3 regions of the Streptomyces sp. NRRL F-5650 genome follow, and region 2 is predicted to be linked to each of the others. Evidence: riboswitches for the same ligand, from Rfam matches in the RefSeq annotation. Region 2 holds a riboswitch; each other region holds the start of a gene.
What was found. A riboswitch is a leader RNA that binds a small molecule or an ion and turns the genes downstream of it on or off. The one in region 2 is predicted to bind thiamine pyrophosphate.
Positions count from the first base shown of each region.

Region 1 (5,487 bases), on a different contig from region 2:
CGTGGCCCGTCCAGCCCCCGGTGAGCTGACCTTCGCCGCACCCCGCGGAGCGAAGCGGCCGCCGCGGCACCTCGCCGATCTCACGCCCGCCGAGCGCAAGGAGGCTGTCGCCGCGATCGGTGAGAAGCCGTTCCGTGCGAAGCAGCTCTCGCAGCACTACTTCGCGCGGTACGCGCACGACCCCGAGCAGTGGACCGACATCCCCGCCGGCTCGCGCGAGGGCTTGCGCGAGGCGCTGCTGCCCGAGCTGATGACGGTCGTGCGGCACCTGTCGACCGACGAGGGGACCACGCGCAAGACGCTGTGGAAGCTGTTCGACGGGACCCTCGTCGAGTCGGTGCTCATGCGCTACCCGGACCGGGTCACGATGTGCATCAGCTCCCAGGCGGGCTGCGGCATGAACTGCCCCTTCTGCGCCACCGGCCAGGCCGGACTCGACCGGAACCTGTCGACCGCCGAGATCGTGCACCAGATCGTGGACGGCATGCGGGCGCTCAGGGACGGCGAGGTCCCGGGAGGTCCCGCCCGGCTCAGCAACATCGTGTTCATGGGCATGGGCGAGCCCCTCGCCAACTACAACCGGGTCGTGGGCGCCGTCCGCCGGCTCACCGATCCCGAGCCCGACGGACTGGGGCTCTCCCAGCGCGGGATCACCGTCTCCACGGTCGGCCTCGTCCCGGCGATCCACCGCTTCGCCGACGAGGGCTTCAAGTGCCGCCTCGCCATCTCCCTGCACGCTCCCGACGACGAGCTGCGCGACACCCTCGTCCCCGTCAACACGCGGTGGAAGGTGCGCGAGGTGCTGGACGCCGGGTTCGAGTACGCGGCGAAGTCCGGGCGGCGGCTGTCCATCGAGTACGCCCTGATCCGCGACATCAACGACCAGGCCTGGCGCGGCGACCGGCTCGGGCGGCTGCTCAAGGGCAGGCCCGTGCACGTCAACCTGATCCCGCTCAACCCCACGCCCGGCTCCAAGTGGACCGCGTCGCGGCCCGAGGACGAGAAGGCGTTCGTGGAGGCGATCGCGGCGCACGGTGTGCCGGTGACGATCCGGGACACCCGTGGCCAGGAGATCGACGGGGCGTGTGGTCAGCTCGCCGCGAGCGAGCGGTAACCTGACCGACGGAAGTACGTCAACGCCGTACAACGTCATTCGCAGTCACATCTTCATATTCCGACAGGGGAGCGCCACAGCGCTGAGAGTGCGGCACCGGCCGCAGACCCTCTGAACCTGGCCCAGGTCATTCTGGGTAGGGAGATCGGTCACCACTCGAGCTGTTGCGCCCTGCCCGGGATCCTCGCCAGGGGTCCCGGGCGGGGCCGCGTCTTCTCCTGGTCACCCAGGAGGAATTCAGTGAGCATCACCAAGAAGGGCATCACCAAGCAGGTCAGTGTCCTGGCCGTCGGGCTCGGCATGGTCGGCACGCTGGCCGCCTGCGGATCGTCGTCCGACGACGGGGGCGGCAGCGGCGCCGGCGGCTCCAAGACGGTGACGCTGGTCAGCCACGACTCGTGGGCCGCCTCCAAGGACGTCATCGCGGCCTTCGAGAAGAAGTCGGGGTACAAGGTCAAGGTCCTGGAGGACGGCGACGCCGGGCAGGCCGTCAACAAGGCGATCCTCACCAAGGACAACCCGCAGGGCGACGTCTTCTTCGGCGTCGACAACACCCTGCTGTCCCGCGCCCTGGACAACGGCCTGTTCCAGCCGTACGAGGCGAAGGGCTCCGACCGGGTCCCGCCCGAGTACCGGGCCGACCGGGACAAGCACCGGGTCACGCCCGTCGACACCGGCGACATCTGCGTCAACTACGACAGGGCCTACTTCGACAAGCACCGGCTCGCACCGCCGAAGTCCTTCGACGACCTGGCCAAGCCCGCCTACAAGGACCTGCTCGTCACCGAGAACGCGGGCAGTTCCTCGCCGGGCCTCGGCTTCCTGCTCGGCACCGCCGCCCGGTACGGGGACGACGGCTGGGAGGGCTACTGGAAGAAGCTCAAGGCGAACGGCGTCAAGGTCGTCGACGGCTGGGAGCAGGCGTACAACGAGGAGTTCTCCGGCTCGGCCGGCGGCAGGAAGGCGGGAGGCGACCGCCCGCTGGTCGTCTCCTACGCCTCCTCCCCGCCCGCCGAGGTCGTCTACGCCGACCCGCAGCCGGACACCGCCCCCACGGGCGTCGCCGACGGGACCTGCTTCCGGCAGGTCGAGTACGCGGGCCTGCTCGCCAACGCCAGGAACCCCGAGGGCGGCAAGGCACTCCTCGACTTCCTGCTGAGCAAGACCTTCCAGGAGGACATGCCGCTGAACATGTTCGTCCACCCGGTGCGGAAGGACGCGCAGGTCCCGGAGGTGTTCACGAAGTTCGGGCCGCAGGCCAAGGACCCGCAGACCCTCGACCCGGCGAAGATCGCCGGCAACCGCGACCAGTGGGTCAAGTCGTGGACCTCGCTCGTACTGAAGTGAGCGACCGGGGCAAGCCGGTGGGGAGCGTGCGCGGGAGCGCGGCGCGGCTCGGTCTGATGGCCGTGCCGGTCGCGTTCTTCGCGGTGTTCTTCGCCTACCCCGTCGCGGCCATCGTCGCGCGCGGCCTGAAGGCCGACGGGGCCTGGCAGGTGGGGCGGTTCGGGGACGTGCTCGCGCAGTCCGACGTGCGGCACGTCCTGTGGTTCACCACCTGGCAGGCACTGGCGTCCACCGCCCTCACGCTGCTGATCGCGCTGCCCGGCGCCTACGTCTTCGCCCGCTTCGACTTCCCCGGCAAACAGGTGCTGCGGGCCGTGGTGACCGTGCCGTTCGTGCTGCCGACGGTCGTCGTCGGGACGGCGTTCCTGGCGCTGGTCGGGCGGGGCGGGCTGCTGGACGAGCTGTGGGGCCTGCGCCTGGACACCACGGTGTGGGCGATCCTGCTCGCGCACGTCTTCTTCAACTACGCCGTCGTCGTGCGCACCGTGGGCGGCCTCTGGGCGCAGCTCGATCCGCGGCAGGAGGAGGCCGCGCGGATGCTCGGCGCCTCCCGGCTGCGGGCCTGGCGGCAGGTGACGCTGCCCGCGCTGGTGCCCGCCGTGGCCGCCGCCGCGCTGATGGTCTTCCTGTTCACCTTCACCTCCTTCGGCGTCGTCCAGATCCTCGGCGGGCCCACCTTCTCCACCCTCGAGGTGGAGATCTACCGCCAGACCTCCCAGGTCTTCGACCTGTCCACGGCCGCCGTGCTGACGCTGGTCCAGTTCGCGGCCGTCGCCGCCGTCCTCGCCGTGCACGCCTGGACGGTACGGCGGCGCGAGACGGCCCTGCGGCTGGTGGACGCGGGCACGACCGCGCGCCGGCCGCGCGGCGCGGGGCAGTGGGCGCTGCTCGCCGGGGTCCTGGGCGTCATCGCGGTCCTGCTGGTGCTGCCGCTCGCGGTGCTGGTGCAGCGGTCGCTGGGCGCCTCCGGCTTCGGCTACTACCGGGCGCTGACCCGCGAGGACGGCGGCGCCTTCCTCGTCCCGCCGATCGAGGCGATCGGCAACTCCCTCCAGTACGCCGTCGCCGCCACCGCCATCGCCGTGGTGATCGGCGGCCTGGCCGCGGCCGCGCTCACCCGGCGCGACGCGGGCCGCTTCGTGCGCGGGTTCGACGCGCTGCTGATGCTGCCCCTCGGGGTGTCGGCCGTGACGGTCGGCTTCGGCTTCCTGATCGCGCTGGACGAACCCCCGCTGGACCTCAGGGCCTCGTGGATCCTGGTGCCGCTCGCGCAGGCGCTGGTGGGCGTCCCCTTCGTCGTACGGACCATGCTGCCGGTGCTGCGGGCGGTGGACGGGCGGCTGCGGGAGGCGGCGGCCGTGCTGGGGGCGTCGCCGTGGCGGGTGTGGCGGGAGGTGGACCTGCCGATGGTGCGGCGGGCGCTCCTGGTGGCGGCCGGGTTCGCCTTCGCGGTCTCGCTCGGCGAGTTCGGCGCGACCGTCTTCATCGCGCGGCCCGACAACCCGACGCTGCCGGTCGCGGTGGCCCGGCTGCTGGGACGGCCCGGGGACATGAACTACGGCCAGGCGATGGCCCTTTCGACGATTCTGATGCTGGTGTGCGCCGTGGCCCTGGTGGTGCTGGAGCGGTTGCGGACCGACCGGAGCGGGGAGTTCTGACATGCCGTCCAGCCTGCTGGGCCTCGAAGGCGCCACGGTCCGCTTCGGCGGGCGGGCCGTGCTCGACGACGTCGACCTGGCGGTCGCCGAGCACGAGGTGGTGTGCGTGCTCGGGCCCAGCGGCAGCGGCAAGTCGACGCTCCTGCGGGCGGTCGCCGGACTCCAGCCGCTGGACGCCGGGCGGGTGACGCTGGAGGGACGTGACCAGGCCGGGGTGCCCGCGCACCGGCGCGAGGTCGGGCTGATGTTCCAGGACCACCAGTTGTTCCCGCAGCGCGACGTGGCCCAGAACATCGCCTTCGGGCCGCGGATGCGCGGCGCGTCCCGGGCCGAACAGCAGGAGCGGGTGCGGGAGTTGCTGGAGCTGGTCGGGCTGCCGGGTGCCGCCCGCCGGTCCGTCGGCGCGCTCTCCGGCGGTGAACAGCAGCGGGTGGCCCTGGCCCGCGCCCTCGCGCCCCGGCCCCGGCTGCTGATGCTCGACGAGCCGCTCGGCCAGCTCGACCGCTCGCTGCGGGAGCGACTGGTGGTGGAACTGCGGGAGCTGTTCGGCCGGTTGGGCACCACGGTGCTGGCCGTGACGCACGACCAGGGCGAGGCCTTCGCGCTCGCCGACCGGGTGGTGGTGATGCGGGACGGCCGGATCGCCCAGTCGGGGACGCCCCTTGAGGTCTGGCGGCGGCCGGCGGACGCTTTCGTGGCCCGTTTCCTCGGTTTCGACAACGTGGCCGAGGCCTCCGTCGCCGGGCAGGCCGCCGACACCCCCTGGGGCAAGGTGCCGGTCCCCGACGACGCCCCCCAGGGCACGCGGACGGTGCTCGTGCGGCCGGCCGGGGTGCGCGTCGTCGGCGCCGACGCGGGCCTGCGCTGCACGGTCGCGGCCCGCACCTTCCGCGGCACGCACGTCGCCGTGCACCTCCAGCCGGAGGGCGCGCCCCGCCTGGAGGCGGCGTGCGCGCTGCGGGACGCGCCGGAGGTCGGCGACGCGGTCGGGGTGGAGTTCGACGCGGCGGAAATCGTGGTGCTCGGGTGATCGTCGGGCTGGTGGGGTGAGCGCACGGCACTCCTCGCGCGCGAGCGGTACTGCGACCCGGTCGCCCACCGGGCGGGCGGACTGAGGGCCCCTGCGCCCGGCCGCCGCCGGACGCACCCGAACTCGAAGTGATCGGCGACCGCGAACTGCTCGAACTGCGACTGGAGACGGCGACGTTCGGCTGACACGACGGTGGCCCGCCCCGGACGGGACGGGCCACCGCGTGGGAACCGGTGTGCGGGCGTCAGCGGTTGCCGTTCGCCCCACGACGGCGCAGGCCGAAGAAGACCGCGCCGCCACCGACGACGACCAGGGCCGCCGCGATGCCGGCGATCATG
Region 1 covers NZ_JOGV01000011.1:200,337-205,823, forward strand. Annotated here, with positions in the region: gene rlmN (23S rRNA (adenine(2503)-C(2))-methyltransferase RlmN) at 2-1,114, shown strand; TPP riboswitch at 1,170-1,275, shown strand; gene IG88_RS0113670 (thiamine ABC transporter substrate-binding protein) at 1,415-2,461, shown strand; gene IG88_RS0113675 (ABC transporter permease) at 2,437-4,119, shown strand; gene IG88_RS0113680 (ABC transporter ATP-binding protein) at 4,121-5,149, shown strand; gene IG88_RS0113685 (LAETG motif-containing sortase-dependent surface protein) at 5,394-5,487, opposite strand, start outside.
Region 1: another riboswitch for thiamine pyrophosphate. It lies ahead of IG88_RS0113670 (thiamine ABC transporter substrate-binding protein); the one in region 2 lies ahead of thiO (glycine oxidase ThiO).

Region 2 (5,487 bases):
CAGTCGGCGGATCGCGGGTGCATCTCGGGGAAGGCCGCGACGCCGACGCAGAAGTCGCCCGACTCCTTGATGAGCCGGACCAGTTCGGCGGCGTACGTCAGGCCCTCGGGGTGGGCGATCCAGTCGGCGGTCGGGTCGCCGGGCGGGTCGCCGCGCACGGCGAGCATGTTGCGGATCCCGGCGTCGGCGTACTGGCCGATGATGTTGCGCAGCTCGGCGACGGAGTGGTCGACCGCGGTCAGGTGGGCGACCGGTGTCAGCGTGGTGTCGGAGACGATCTGCTCGGTCTCCCGGACCGTGCCCGCCCGCGTGGAGCCGCCGGCGCCGTAGGTCACGGAGACGAAGTCCGGGGCCACGGCCTCGACCCGCCTCAGCGCGCTCCACAGGTTCTTCTCGCCCTTGGGCGTCTTCGGCGCGGAGAACTCGAACGAGTACGTCGTCTTGCCGGTGGCGAGGACGTCACGCACCGTGCGGGCGCGATCCGTCCTCGTGCTTGCGGTTCCGAGGGCCATACCGGCAGGTTAGCCAGGGGACGGCGGTCACCCAACCGGATGCGGGACTTTCGTCCATATTGTCGAATTGTTGTCCATCTTTTGGACACATGGCCCGAGGTCGTCGTGACACACGGGCCGCGGCCGTTCCGGCACACGGCCCGTGATCGGCTCCCGACGGCCCTGCGCCCCGCCCCTGCCGGGTGCGGCTATTCCCCCGCCGAGTGCGGCTGCTCCCCCGCCGGGTGCGGCTACTTCCCTGTCGGGAGCTCGCGCAGCCGCTTCGCGAACTCGGCCGCCGCCGCGCCCGGGTCGTCGGCCGCGGTGATCGCGCGGACGACGACCACGCGCCGGGCTCCTGCCTCCACCACCTGGTCGAGATTGCCGAGGTCGATGCCGCCGATGGCGAACCAGGGGCGGTCGGTGCCCAGGGCCGCGGTGTACCGGACCAGGTCGAGGCCGGGTGCGTGGCGGCCGGGCTTGGTGGGGGTCGGCCAGCACGGACCGGTGCAGAAGTAGTCCACGCCGTCCTGGACGGCGGCAGCGGCGGCCTCCGCCTCGGCGTGCGTGGAACGGCCGATCAGCATGCCGTCGCCGACCACGGCCCGGGCGGCGGGCACCGGCAGGTCGCCCTGGCCGAGGTGCAGCACGTCGGCGCGGGCGGCGTGCGCGACGTCCGCGCGGTCGTTGACCGCGAGGAGCCTGCCGTGGCGGGCGCAGGCGTCGGCGAGGACCTCCAGGTGCTCCAGTTCCTCGGCCGCCTCCATTCCCTTGTCCCGCAACTGCACGACGTCGACCCCGGCGGCGAGCACGGCGTCGAGGAACTCGGGCAGGTCGCCCTGGCTCCGGCGGGCGTCCGTGCACAGGTAGAGCCGGGCGTCGGCGAGCCGGGCGCGGGCGGTGGTCGCGGCGGTGTCGGGCATGCGGGTGTCCCCCCGGTTCGTTCGGTGGCGGCGCGGGCCCGGGGCGGGCCGCGCGGTGGTGGCACACGGGCCGCGGACCGGGCCGTTTTCGGGCCGTGGTCCGCGGCGCGTACGCCGGGTGGTGCGGTGAATCGGCGCGGCGGATCAGCGCCGCCGCGGATCAGCGGGGCGACGGGGCGGCGTCGCGGCGGTCAGACGGCGAGCGCCTGGGCGCGGCGCTTCACCTCCGTACCGCGGTTCTCCGTCAGTGCCTGGGCGGGGGTGCCGGGCAGGCTCGGGTCGGGCGTGAAGAGCCACTCCAGCATCTCCTCGGCCGTGAAGCCGTCGTCCCGCAGCAGCGTCAGGGTCCCGGCCAGGCCCTTGACGACCTTGTCCTCGTCGATGAAGGCCGCGGGGACGTGCAGCGCGCGGTTCTCCCCGCGGCGGACGGCGATGAGCTGGCCTTCCTTGATGAGCTGGCGTACCCGGGTCACCTCGACGCCGAGCTTCTCGGCGATGTCGGGAACGGTGAGCCAGGCAGGCACGAGAGCATCGGTCTTTGCGTCAATCTCGGTCACGCCCCCAGCCTGCCACCTGGCACTGACACTCGGAAACCGGACTACGCCGATGCCGCCGTCGCCGCCTTCAACGGCTTCGCCGGGTCGGCCAGCAGGTCCGGGTCCATCGTCGTGCCCGCCTGGATCAGGCGTCTGCCCTGGGCCAGGTCACGGGGGCGGCCCACCGCCAGCAGCGCCACCAGGCGGCCCGCGCGCAGCCAGCAGACCGTCCACGCCGGGCTCGAGGGGTCGCCGCGCCACAGGGTGGTGTCGGCGGCCGTGTGGTGACCGGCGTACTGGACGAAGCGGCCGAACTGCTCGGACCAGAAGTACGGCACCGGATCGTAGGCCGCCGGGATCTCGCCGGCCGGGGCGCCGACGATGTCGGCGGCGACCGTGCGCGGCCCCTGGAGCGCGTTGTCCCAGTGGTGCACCAGCAGCCGCTCGCCGTAGCGGGCGGAGGGGAAGGATGCGCAGTCGCCCACCGCGTGGACGTCCGGTGCGCAGGCGCGCAGGCGGTCGTCGGCCAGGACCTCGCCGTGCGGACCGAGGGAGATCCCCGAGCCGGCCAGCCAGCCGGTGGCCGGACGGGCGCCGATGCCGACGACGACCGCGTCGGCGGGCAGCCGGGTGCCGTCGTCGAGGACGACCCGGGCGGCCCCGCCGGGGCCGCCGGGTTCGACGCGCTCCACGCGCTCCACGCACGCGCGGGTGCGCAGGTCGACGCCCGCGTCGGCGTACCAGGAGGTCATCGGCGCGGCCACATCGGCGGGCAGCGCGTCGGCGAGCGGCCGGTCGGCGGCCTCCACCACGGTCACGGCGCAGCCCGCCTCCCGCGCGGCGGTGGCGAACTCGGCGCCGATCCAGCCCGCGCCGACGACCACGACGTCGTGCTGCCGGGCGAGCACCGGGCGCAGCCGTTCGGCGTCGTCCAGGGTGCGCAGCAGGTGCACGCCGGGCACGCCCTCGGTGCCGGGGAGCCGGACGGGTTCGGCGCCGGTCGCCAGGACCAGCGAGTCGTAGGGCACCGGCCCCTCGGAGGTGTCGAGGACGTGGTCGCCGGGGCGCACGCCCAGGGCCTCGCAGCCCAGCCGCAGGGTGATGCCGAGCGCCTCGAAGTCGACGTCGAAGGCGGAGCCCTCGGCCGTGCCGAGCAGGACGGCCTTGGACAGCGGGGGGCGGTCGTAGGGCTGGTGCGGCTCCGCGCCGATCAGGGTCACCGGGCCGGTGAAGCCCTGTTCCCTGAGGGCGACCGCGGTCTGCACGCCCGCCATCCCGGCGCCCACCACGACCACCCGGCGCTCCGCGCCCGCCGCCGGTCCCTGTCCCCGTTCCCGCGTCTGCTCACTCACCCGATCACCATAGACACCCCCTGTTCCGCCGGTGAGTGCCCGTGCCGGGTGAGCCGCGCGAGGCCCCCGGCCGCGCGGGGTCCCTTACCCGGGCCGTGCGCCGCGGGCTAGGGTGGCCGACGCAAGGCACTCGCGGGAGCCCGGACGCACCGGGCTGAGAGGGAGGCTGGCGGCCTCCGACCGTACGAACCTGATCCGGGTCATGCCGGCGAAGGGAGGGGCTGGACGCCCATGTCGTCTCCACCACACACGCCTCGTACACCCCGCACGCCCGACGTGCTCGTCGTCGGCGGCGGGATCGTCGGGCTGGTCACGGCCTGGCGGGCCGCGCAGCGCGGTCTGGCCACCGCCCTCGTGGACCCCGAACCGGGCGGCGGGGCGGCCCGGGTGGCGGCCGGGATGCTGGCCGCCGTCACCGAGCTGCACTACGGCGAGGAGACACTGCTCGCGCTGAACCTCGCCTCGGCCCGCCGCTACCCCGGCTTCGCGGCCGAACTGGCCGAACTGACCGGCCGGGACCTCGGGTACCGGCGCTGCGGCACCCTCGCCGTCGCGCTGGACGCCGACGACCGCGCCCACCTGCGCGACCTGCATGCGCTCCAGCAGCGCTCGGGCCTGGAGTCGGAGTGGCTGTCGGGGCGCGAGTGCCGGCGTCTGGAGCCGATGCTGGCGCCGGGCGTGCGCGGGGGGCTCCGGGTGGACGGCGACCACCAGATCGACCCCCGCCGCCTCGCCCGCGCGCTGGTGGCCGCCTGCGAACACGCGGGCGTGGTCTTCCACCGGGAGTGGGCCGAGCGGCTCGCCGTCGGGCGCGGGGAGCGGGCCACGGGCGTCGTCACCGCCGACGGCACCCCGCTGGAGGCCGGGCAGGTGGTGCTGGCCGGGGGCAGCCTCAGCGGGCGGCTCGCGGGCGTGCCGGAGGCCGTCCTGCCGCCGGTGCGGCCGGTGAAGGGCCAGGTGCTGCGCCTGACGATGCCGCGGACCCACGGGCCGCTGCTGAACCGGACGGTGCGCGCCGTGGTGCGCGGCAACCACGTCTACCTGGTGCCCCGCGAGAGCGGCGAGCTGGTCGTCGGCGCCACCAGCGAGGAGCTGGGCTGGGACACGACGGTCACCGCGGGCGGCGTCTACGAGCTGCTGCGCGACGCCCACGAGCTGGTCCCCGGCATCACGGAGCTGCCGCTGACGGAGACCCGCGCGGGGCTGCGCCCCGGCTCCCCGGACAACGCCCCGCTGCTCGGCCCGACCGACCTGGACGGCCTGCTGCTGGCCACCGGGCACTACCGCAACGGCGTCCTGCTCACCCCCGTCACCGGCGACGTCATGGCGCACGTCCTGACCACCGGGGAGCTGCCGGAGGAGGGCCGCCCCTTCACGCCCCGCCGCTTCGGCGCCGACCCCGCCCGTCCACCACTCCCGCGACTTTCGGAGCAGTCCGCATGAACATCTCCGTCAACGGCGAGCCGCGCGAGGTGGCTCCCGGCACCGCCCTGGACGCGCTGGTGGGCACGCTCACCGCGGCACCGTCCGGAGTGGCCGCCGCCCTGAACGAAACCGTCGTCCCGCGCGCGCAGTGGTCCGCCACCGCCCTGGCCGACGGCGACCGCGTCGAGGTCCTCACCGCCGTCCAGGGAGGCTGACCGTGGCCGACGATCCCTTTGTCCTCGGCGGTACGTCGTACGGGTCCCGCCTGATCATGGGTACGGGCGGCGCGCCCAGCCTGGACGTGCTGGAGCGCGCGCTGGTGGCCTCCGGGACGGAGCTGACGACCGTCGCGATGCGGCGGGTGAACACCTCGGTGCACGGGTCGGTGCTGTCCGTACTGGAGCGGCTCGGCATCGGGGTGCTGCCGAACACGGCCGGCTGCTTCACCGCCGGGGAGGCCGTCCTCACCGCGCGGCTGGCGCGCGAGGCGCTCGGCACGGACCTGGTCAAGCTGGAGGTCGTCGCCGACGAGCGCACGCTGCTGCCGGACCCGGTCGAGCTGCTGGACGCGGCCGAGACCCTGGTCGACGACGGGTTCACGGTGCTGCCGTACACCAACGACGACCCGGTGCTCGCGCGGAGGCTGGAGGACGTCGGGTGCGCGGCGATCATGCCGCTGGGCTCGCCGATCGGCTCCGGGCTCGGGATCCGCAACCCGCACAACTTCCAGCTCATCGTGGAGCACGCGCGCGTGCCGGTG
Region 2 covers NZ_JOGV01000004.1:49,100-54,586, reverse strand. Annotated here, with positions in the region: gene metF (methylenetetrahydrofolate reductase [NAD(P)H]) at 1-512, opposite strand, end outside; gene thiE (thiamine phosphate synthase) at 743-1,414, opposite strand; gene IG88_RS0106150 (Rv2175c family DNA-binding protein) at 1,606-1,971, opposite strand; gene IG88_RS0106145 (NAD(P)/FAD-dependent oxidoreductase) at 2,013-3,302, opposite strand; TPP riboswitch at 3,425-3,536, shown strand; gene thiO (glycine oxidase ThiO) at 3,534-4,745, shown strand; gene thiS (sulfur carrier protein ThiS) at 4,742-4,942, shown strand; gene IG88_RS0106130 (thiazole synthase) at 4,945-5,487, shown strand, end outside.

Region 3 (5,487 bases), on a different contig from region 2:
TTGCGGCGACGGCCCCGCCCGCTCCGCGCGGGCGCTCCCGCACCGGCTGCCGGCTCCGGGGCCCGCGTCGGCCGGTCAGCCGACACGACCAGGGCGGCGAGGGCGGTGGTGACCGGCACGGAGGCCACCAGACCGATCGAGCCGACCAGCGTACGCACGATCTCCTCAGCGACCAGCTCGCTGTTGGCGACCGTCCCCACCCCGCTCTGCGCGATCGAGAACAGCAGCAGCAGGGGCAGCGCGGCGCCGGCGTAGGCCAGGACGAGCGTGTTCACGACCGAGGCGATGTGGTCGCGGCCGATGCGGATGCCCGCGCGGTACAGGCCGCGCCAGCCCATCGCCGGGTTGGCCTCGTGGAGTTCCCAGACCGCCGAGGTCTGGGTGACCGTCACGTCGTCGAGGACACCGAGCGAACCGATGATGACCCCGGCGAGCAGCAGCCCGCTCATGTCGATGGACGGGTACAGCCCGTGGATGAGGCCGGTGTTGTCGTCCGTGTTGCCGGTGAGTGCGGCCCAGCCGATGAACAGCGACCCGAGCACGCCGATCAGCAGCAACGAGATCAGGGTGCCGAGCACGGCCACGGAGGTTCTGGCCGACAGCCCGTGACACAGGTACAGGGCGATCAGCATGATCGCACTGGACCCGATCACCGCCACGACCAGCGGATTCGAGCCCTGCAGGATCGCGGGCAGAATGAAGAAGTTCAGCAGCAGGAAACTGACCGCCAGCGAGATCAGGGCCATGAGGCCGCGCAGTCGTCCGACGACCACGACGGCGAGGGCGAAGATGCCGGCCAACAGGCCAAGGGGGAGTTGACGGTTGACGTCGGTCACCGAGTACTGCAGGTCCTTGGGCGCGGAGGGCTCGTAGGCGACCACCACCTTCTGTCCCTCGTGCAACTGCCGTGACTGGTCCGGCTGCACGATCTCGTCGAACGTACGGCCCTTGTCGTCCCCCGTGTCGACGCGGACGGTGGCCCGCTTGCATTCGCCCTCGGCCTGCTGCACCGCGGACGACCCCTCGGCGGTGGAGGTGTCGCCGGTCGGGGTGCCGGCCGAGGGATTGGCCGCCTGGCAGCTCAGCGCGACGACCTTGGTGACCGTGGCCTCCTGTGTCTGCCGGTCGAAGCCGACACCCGTGCGCTCGTGGGGCGGCGCACCGCCCGGCCACAGGACCGCGAGCCCGACCAACACGGCTGCGGCGAAGGGGATCAGGACCGCGGCGATGACCTTCCGCAGGTGCCGGGAGACGGGCGCCGCGGGCCCGTGGCTGTGCGCGTGCGAGTGCCCGTGCCCGCCCCCCGCGTCCCGTCCGCCGCCCTCCGGGGTGTGCCCGTGGTCAGCCTCCGGTCTGCCGCCGAGCGTGCCGTGAGGGACGACGGGGACAGGGCCGGTCGCACGGCCGTCGTCCTCTTCGGCGCCCGGTCCGCGGCCGGGCCGGTGCGGCGGGAAGGGGGGATGCTGCGGTGTGGTCACCGCCCGATCATCGCAAGAACGGGAGGGGCCCTCTGGTCACCGCGCCCGAATGGGCGCTAGCGTGGTGGCACCTTTGTACACGCGGGAGCTCGGAGCACCGGGCTGAGAGGGCGCTGACCTCCGTTCCAGCGATGTTTCACGGGAAACGTCTCCGAAGGCGAGTGACGTATCCCACGAAGTGCCGTGAGACGGAAGCCGCTGCGTCGACCGCCGAACCTGTTACCGGGTAATGCCGGCGTAGGGAGTAGGTCTCATGACCATCAAGGACGCACGCACGCCTGCCTCCGCACAGGACTCCGCGCAGAATTCCGCCTCGGCGGATGCCGCGGGGACCAGTGAAGCCACGGAGGCCGGGAAGTCCATCGGCTGGCACAAGGCGTACGTCGAGGGCTCGCGCCCCGATGTGCGGGTGCCGGTCCGTCAGGTGCACCTCACCAACGGGCAGTCGGTCACGTTGTACGACACCTCGGGCCCGTACACCGATCCACTCGTCGACACCGATGTCCGCAGGGGCCTGGCGCCGCTGCGGGAGAACTGGATCATCGCGCGCGGCGACACCGAGGAGTACGCGGGCCGTCCCGTCCGCCCCGAGGACGACGGCATCAAGCACACCTCGCCCCGCGGCGGCCTGCGGAACCTCGACGCCGTCTTCCCCGGCCGCCCGCGGCAGCCGCGCCGGGGCCGCGACGGCACCGCGGTGACGCAGCTCGCGTACGCGCGGCGCGGCGAGATCACCCCGGAGATGGAGTACGTGGCCGTCCGGGAGAACGTCTCGCCGGAGGTGGTCCGCGAGGAGATCGCGGCAGGGCGGGCCGTGCTGCCCGCCAACGTCAACCACCCGGAGATCGAGCCGATGATCATCGGCAAGCGGTTTCTGGTGAAGGTCAACGCCAACATCGGCAACTCGGCGGTGACGTCCTCCATCGAGGAGGAGGTCGACAAGATGACCTGGGCGACCCGGTGGGGCGCCGACACGGTCATGGACCTGTCCACCGGCCGCAACATCCACACCACACGCGAGTGGGTCCTGCGCAACTCCCCTGTACCGATCGGCACCGTGCCGCTTTACCAGGCCCTGGAGAAGGTCGACGGCCGGGCCGAGGAACTGTCCTGGGAGATCTACAAGGACACCGTGATCGAGCAGGCCGAGCAGGGCGTGGACTACATGACGGTACACGCGGGCGTACGCCTGCCGTACGTACCGCTGACCGCCAACCGCAAGACCGGCATCGTCTCGCGCGGCGGCTCGATCATGGCGGCCTGGTGCCTGGCGCACCACAAGGAGTCCTTCCTGTACGAGAACTTCGAGGAGCTCTGCAAGATTCTCGCCGCCTACGACGTCACGTACTCCCTCGGCGACGGCCTGCGTCCCGGGTCGATCGCGGACGCCAACGACGAGGCGCAGTTCGCCGAGTTGCGCACGCTCGGGGAACTCAACCGGATCGCCAAGCGTTTCAACGTACAGACCATGATCGAGGGCCCGGGACATGTCCCGATGCACAAGATCAAGGAGAACATCGACCTTCAGCAGGAGATCTGTGATGAAGCTCCGTTCTATACGCTCGGCCCGCTGACGACGGACGTCGCGCCGGCGTACGACCACATCACCTCCGGCATCGGTGCCGCGATGATCGCCTGGTGGGGCACGGCCATGCTCTGCTACGTCACGCCCAAGGAACACCTGGGGCTGCCCAACCGTGACGACGTCAAGACCGGCGTCATCACCTACAAGATCGCCGCCCATGCCGCCGACCTCGCCAAGGGCCACCCCGGTGCGCAGGAGTGGGACGACGCGCTGTCGGACGCCCGGTTCGAGTTCCGGTGGGAGGACCAGTTCAATCTGTCCCTCGACCCGGACACCGCGCGGGAGTTCCACGACGAGACACTGCCGGCCGAGCCCGCCAAGACGGCCCACTTCTGCTCCATGTGCGGGCCCAAGTTCTGTTCGATGAAGATCTCGCAGGACATCCGCCGGGAGCACGGCAGCAGCAGGGGCGAGATCGAGGAGGGCATGGCTCAGAAGTCGAAGGAGTTCGCGGCGGCGGGCAACCGCGTCTACCTGCCGATCGCGGACTGAGCGCAGCGGTGCGGGGAGGGGACAGGTCTGGGGGGCCGGCCCTCTCCCCGGCCGGGGTTGCCGCTCGGCAGACTGGACGCATGACAGCCACCTCACTGAGCAAGGGTGCCAACGTCGCCGTCGACTTCCCCGCGGTGCGCGTCGAACTGGTGTGGGCGGACGGGCCGGGCGTCCCGGAGGTCGATGCCTCGGCGTTGCTGCTCACCTCGTCCGGACGGGTGCGGGACGACGGCGACTTCGTCTTCTACAACCAGCCCCGTCACTCCTCCGGCGCGGTGCGGCACCTGGGCAAGCTGGGCGGTCCCGGGCCGGAGGCGGGCGTCACGAGCGATGCCGTCGAGGTGAATCTGCGTGCGGTGGAGGCTCCCGTCGAGCGCGTCGTGCTGTGCGCCTCGGCGGACGGCGGGACGTTCGGCCGGGTGCCGGGGCTGTCGCTGAGGATGCTGGACACCGGGACCGGCACCGAGCTGGCCCGGTTCGACATCACGGCCGGGCCGGAGACGGCCATGGTGGGCGGTGAGCTGTACCGGCGCCAGGGGAAGTGGAGGTTCCGCGCCGTCGGGCAGGGGTACGCCGCCGGACTCGCGGGACTGGCCACGGACTTCGGCATCACCGTGGACGACGCTCCCCCGGCTCCCGCCCCCGCCCCGGCCCCGGCTCCCGCCCCGGCCCCCGCTCCCGCGCCGGCGGTGGCACCGGTCCCACCTGCTGCCTCCGTGCCCGCGGCCCCCGCGGCGCCCGTACCACCGCCGGTTCCCCCGGTGCCAGCCGTACCGCCGCTCGTACGACCTGCCGTATCACCTGCCCTACCGCCGAGTGCGTCACCGGCCGCCGGTCCCCGTCCCACCAAGGGCGAGGAACACCTGCCCGTGGACATGCGCAAGCGGCTGTCCCTGCGCAAGGAGCAGGTCGCGGTGAGCCTGAGCAAGCACGGAGCGGCCGGGGTCACGGCACGCGTCCTCCTCGTACTGGACGCCTCCGGGTCCATGTCCTTCCTGTACTCCAAGGGCGTCGTCGCGGACGTCGTGGAGCGGATGGCCGCTGTGGCCGCGCAGTTGGACGACGACGGGGAGATGCAGGCGTGGACCTTCGCCTCGAACCCGGCGCGTCTGCCCGACCTGCGCCTGGGCGAGTTGCCCGAGTGGCTGCGGCTGCACGTACGCGTGGGGGAGATCGGCCTGTTCCGGCGGGGCAGGAAGAAGGGTCTGCACCCCGAGCAGGTCGACATGCGAGCGGTCGGCATCCAGAACGAGGAGCAGAAGGTGATCGCCGAGGTCCGGGCCTTCGTCCGGGACCACCCGGCACCGGTTCCGACCCTGGTGCTGTTCTTCTCCGACGGTGGTGTCTACCGCAACGCCGAGATCGAGCGGGAGCTGCGGGAGGCCGTGGAGGAACCCGTCTTCTGGCAGTTCGTCGGGCTGGGGCGCGCCAACTACGGGGTGCTGGAGCGTTTCGACACCCTGCCGGGCCGACGCGTCGACAACGTCGGCTTCTTCGCGGTCGACGACATCGCAACCGTGCCGGACCCCGAGCTGTACGACCGCCTGCTGTCCGAGTTCCCGTCCTGGGTCGCTGCCGCCGGCCGGGCGGGCATCCTCTGAGCCGCTGCCCGCCCGTGCCGGTGGCTATTCGGGCCGGTGTTCCGGACCCCCGAAGTCCGGGCTGCTGTAGTCCGGGCTGGAGTAGCTCGGACGCGAGCCCGCGTCGGATCCGCCGTCGGGGCTGGTGAATCCGGGACGGCCGTAGCCGAGGTGCGGCATGCGGCCGCCGTTCGGGGCCGTCGGTCCCGTGCGGGGCAGTGCGGCCGCGGTGCCCGGATCGTTGAGGGCCTCCCGCAGGAAGGGCAGGATGCCCCGCTCCAGCAGGGCCTCGTGCCAGGCGGCCCTGGCCCGGGCCACCTCCTCGTCCCGGGCGTCGTAGAAGCCGGACACG
Region 3 covers NZ_JOGV01000012.1:121,200-126,686, forward strand. Annotated here, with positions in the region: gene IG88_RS0114660 (YibE/F family protein) at 1-1,478, opposite strand, end outside; TPP riboswitch at 1,550-1,739, shown strand; gene thiC (phosphomethylpyrimidine synthase ThiC) at 1,732-3,555, shown strand; gene IG88_RS0114670 (VWA domain-containing protein) at 3,636-5,156, shown strand; gene IG88_RS0114675 (hypothetical protein) at 5,181-5,487, opposite strand, start outside.
Region 3: another riboswitch for thiamine pyrophosphate. It lies ahead of thiC (phosphomethylpyrimidine synthase ThiC); the one in region 2 lies ahead of thiO (glycine oxidase ThiO).